2 regions of the Pseudoalteromonas sp. 19-MNA-CIBAN-0066 genome follow, and region 2 is predicted to be linked to the other one. Evidence: predicted binding sites of a transcription regulator. Region 2 holds the regulator's gene; the other holds the start of a gene.

Region 1 (2,197 bases), on a different contig from region 2:
TTGTAACAAGTTTTTCGGCACAATAAAAAACAGCCGTTAAGTTAAGCGTAACGGCTGCAAAGGGATGTTAAATAATTACCTAAGTGAAGTTTGTAAACTAGTTTTGTTTAAAGCTAAATAATTGGTAACCTTTAAGTTCAGGTACTTGTACTACTAGCTGTTCTTCTTGTTTAGCTATATTGGCAAAATTTTCGCATAAGGCATTGGCACGTTTTTCGAGCGCATCGGCATGCTGCTCTACTTTTTCTTCTATTTGCGTACCCATATTTTCCATACGTTGTTCAAAGGCTTGCATGTCGCCTCCTGAGCCAAGTAATTCAGAACCTAAAGCAACTAAAATACTCCCCATAGATTGCATTACAGCAGACTCAACAGCGGTCTCTATTTGTTGTTCAAACTGCTGCTCAAAGTTTTCACCAAATTGGTTAAAGCTTTGCTGGCCCATAACAAAGGTATCTTGTTGATAAAAAGTATTTTGTACTTCAAGTTTAATGTCGTCCATTAACGATGAGATATTATCGAGGCCATCAATATTAAAAGCATTAGCAACTTCTTGCAGTGCAACACCTGCAATTTTAACGCCTTCTAAGGCTATATTTGCTACTTCGGGTAATTGCGTGCGTAAACTATCTGAATATTGAGTTAGCGCCTTTTGCTGGGAATGATTAAGCGCTACCGATTCACCATTAATGGTTAAATTGCCATTGGTATTAAATTGCATAGTTTGCTTATTGGCGGTAAAAATCTCTAGTTCGTCAGGCTTAATACGTACATCATTTTTAAATTCTACATTACATTGCTCATTATTAAATGACACTGTTGAATCGTTATCATTATGTGCCACAACGGCAGGTGCACATATTAAAGTGCTCATTAATAGTAATTTTTTCATATTTATTCTCAGTTTTTTATTGATGATAAATAAGTAATAACAAGTTTAGTGCCAATGTTTTTTTATTATATTAAACAATAGGTTGGTTTTATTTTTAGTATTGTCTATAGCAAAGGTTTATTATAAAAAAACTATTTTTTAGTCAAATTGGCTAAAGCTAGAGCAGTAATTAATTTTATTTATCGATACGATAAAAAACTCTCACTTTCCATAAAGCGAATTTAGCGCTATTTATTCACAGTATTGACATGGAGGCTATTTAAGATAGCTACATGGCTTTATTTTGGCGCTAAACTGCATTGCACTTTATGTGTCGAACATTTTAATTTTACCAATTATTGCGATTATAAAATCCTTGGTTGGTCTCAAACACTTTATGGAGTGGGTTGTGGGTAAGACATTTAGTTACGATGCGCTAGATGACGATTTTGTTGAAGACGAGTACGAAATGCTCGGGCGTAATCAGCACGATAAGAACAAGCAAAAGGTTAAGAAAAAGTTGGAAGACTACCTTGAGCAAAAGCGCTTGCGTAAAAACCTAGGCGAAGACGATTTAAGCGATTACACCGATTAAATTGCGCTAGTATAACTAAAGTACCAATGTGAATTAGACTCTAAATGTACGCATTTATGTATGTTTAAATTTTGATTAGATTGGCAATAAAGAGGCCGTGTGCCTCTTTATTACTTTTGAGCGGCGTTACTTATTACTTTGTTGCAGTGCTTTTTGAATGGTGAGCTCTAGCTTTTCTGGCTTGGTAAAGGGTGCATAGCGTTTAATTGGTGAGCCGTCTGCTGCGATTAAAAACTTAGTAAAGTTCCACTTTATTTTGCGAGTTAAAAAGCCAGGTTGTGTCGATTTCAAATAACGAAATACCGAATGAGCATGCTCTCCGTTTACCTCTACTTTAGCGGCCATTAAAAAATTAACCCCGTAGTTTATTAAACATCCTTGCTCTATCTGCTGTGCATCTCCGGGTTCTTGCTGATTAAACTGATTACACGGAAATCCTAAAATTACTAAGCCTTGGCTAGCATATTTATTATGCAAAGCCTGTAGTGACTCGTATTGGTAGGTAAAACCACACTTGCTTGCCGTGTTTACAATAAGCACGACTTTACCAGCAAACTCGCTAAAATTAATGGTGTTACCTTGCAAACTGGTGGCGCTTAACTGATGAAACTTGTGCATTATTTATGCTTTACCTTATCTTTGTTGATGCTCAATTTACTCTTTTAAGTACATTGCTTAATATGGTTGTTGTATATATTAAGACTATTTTTTAATTTAAAATTAAAAATAAT
Region 2 (2,197 bases):
AGTCCTGGCATATAAGTGAGCTTAATTTCATAGTGTTAGTGTCGAGCAAACTTCTCTTTGTGTTTAATTACTTGACGATCGAGTTTGTCAATCAACGAGTCAATGGCAGCGTACATATCTTGGTGTTCGGTCGATGCAAATAGCTCAGCGCCACTTACAAAAATTGTTGCTTCAACTTTTTGACTTAATTTTTCTACATCGAGAATAACATGCACATTAGTTATGTGATCTGAGTGTCTTTGCAGCTTTGCAAATTTATTATTTACATAGTCTCTTAATGAGTCTGTAATGTCTACATGACGACCAGTTAAGTTTAGTTGCATCAGCATTTTCCTCTTTGTTGTACGTCTTAAATCAAGCTTTTACGTTGATTCGACGGGGGAATAGCCAGAGATTCGCGATATTTTGCAATTGTCCGTCTAGCTACTTTAATTCCTTGCTCAGCCAATATATCTGCAATCTTGCTATCACTCAATGGTTTGGCTAAGTTTTCTGCAGCTATCAACTTTTTAATCAGGGCACGTATGGCAGTTGATGAACATTCGCCACCATTTTCGGTGCTTACATGGCTTGAAAAAAAGTACTTAAGCTCAAAAATGCCACGTGGAGTGTGCATATATTTTTGCGTAGTGACCCGTGAAATAGTCGACTCGTGCATTTCAACTATTTCGGCAACATCGTTTAATACCATAGGTTTCATGGCTTCTGGGCCATGTTCAAAAAACGCTTGTTGCTGCTTAACAATACAATTAGTTACTTTCAGGAGTGTTTCGTTTCTACTTTCTAGGCTTTTAATAAACCATTTAGCTTCTTGTAAGTGCGAGCGAATAAATTGGCTGTCACCGCTGGATTTTACTGTACGAGACATAGCCGCATATTGGCTGTTAACACGTATTTTTGGCATGCTATCTGGGTTTAGCTCTACCACCCAGCGGCCTTTTATTTTTTTAACAGACACGTCAGGTATAACGTATTCAGACTCTTCTCTGACAATAGTATCCGCAGGCTTAGGGTTAAGCGTATGAATAAGTGTCATTATTTCTTTAAGCTCTTCTTCTTTGAGCTTAGTTTTTTTCATTAACGTACGATAGTCGCGAGCAGCGAGTAAATCGATATGATCAGTTAACACCATTTTTGTTTCGTTAATATAAGGGGTGTCTTTATCAAATTGATTTAATTGAATGCATAAGCATTCTTGCAAGCTGCGAGCTGCAATACCAACAGGATCAAATAATTGAATGCGCTTTAGCACTGCTTCTATTTCATCTAGTTCTACTTCGTGTTCGTCGTCAGTTTCTTGGTTAAAGCTTGCTAAAAGGTCTTCGCAACTGAGGGTTAAAATACCAGAGTCATCTACGGCTTCAACGATAGCTATGGCAATAGCTTCGTCGGTAGGGCTAAAAGGGGTGAGCTGTAATTGCCACATTAAGTATTCATGCAGGGTTTCGGTTGATGCACCTTGATAAATAGATTCATCTTCAGGCATTGGCCCTGATGAAGAGGCAGGCGCTGCGCTCATATATTCATCCCATGATACATCCATGGCCATGTCGTCGCTTATGGTGTCTTTATTTAGTGCTTCACCGCTATCTTGCTCATACTCGCTTGGGGTGTCGTCAGCAGAGGCGCTAACAGTAATGTCATCTGCTTTTTGCTCGTTTTTACCTGCTGATTCTTCCGTGTAATCTTGTTCATCAACTTCAAGTAATGGGTTGCTATCAAGTGCTTCTTGTATTTCTTGCTGGAGATCCAAGGTACTAAGCTGCAATAAGCGAATAGCCTGTTGCAGTTGCGGAGTCATTGTAAGTTGCTGGCCCATGCGCAGCTGTAATGATTGCCTCATTTATCTCTAACAATCCTTATAAATTGATATGATTAATCTTAGCAGATGCTTATAGTAATAACATAAATATTACAGTTTGAACTGCTCGCCTAAATAAACATCACGTACTGTTTTATCGTTTAATACAAATTCAGGAGTACCAGATGCAATTAGCTCCCCATGAGAAACAATGTAGGCTTTTTCACAAACATCAAGGGTTTCCCTTACATTGTGGTCGGTAATTAGTACGCCAATACCACGATTTTTAAGGTGTTCTATAATTTTTTTAATATCGAGTACTGAAATAGGATCCACGCCAGCAAAGGGCTCATCAAGCAATATAAATTTAGGATCTGCAGCTAAAGCACGTGCTAT

Evidence for each region. The regulator sigma-54, encoded in region 2, starts transcription at its own class of promoters, with help from an activator protein. The targets are predictions, from matches to a motif close to GTTGGCACGNNNNTNGNNT.
Region 1: AAEZ18_RS10695 (YggN family protein) is a predicted target of sigma-54. The motif match lies at 930-948, and genes of this name have one in related genera.

What each region holds. Positions count from the first base shown of each region.
Region 1 covers NZ_JBEONZ010000016.1:22,580-24,776, forward strand. Annotated here, with positions in the region: gene AAEZ18_RS10695 (YggN family protein) at 98-892, opposite strand; gene AAEZ18_RS10700 (PA3496 family putative envelope integrity protein) at 1,281-1,466, shown strand; gene AAEZ18_RS10705 (glutathione peroxidase) at 1,593-2,084, opposite strand; gene AAEZ18_RS10710 (AzlD domain-containing protein) at 2,176-2,197, opposite strand, start outside.
Region 2 covers NZ_JBEONZ010000006.1:3,276-5,472, forward strand. Annotated here, with positions in the region: gene ptsN (PTS IIA-like nitrogen regulatory protein PtsN) at 1-31, opposite strand, end outside; gene hpf (ribosome hibernation-promoting factor, HPF/YfiA family) at 36-323, opposite strand; gene AAEZ18_RS05435 (RNA polymerase factor sigma-54) at 350-1,843, opposite strand; gene lptB (LPS export ABC transporter ATP-binding protein) at 1,913-2,197, opposite strand, start outside.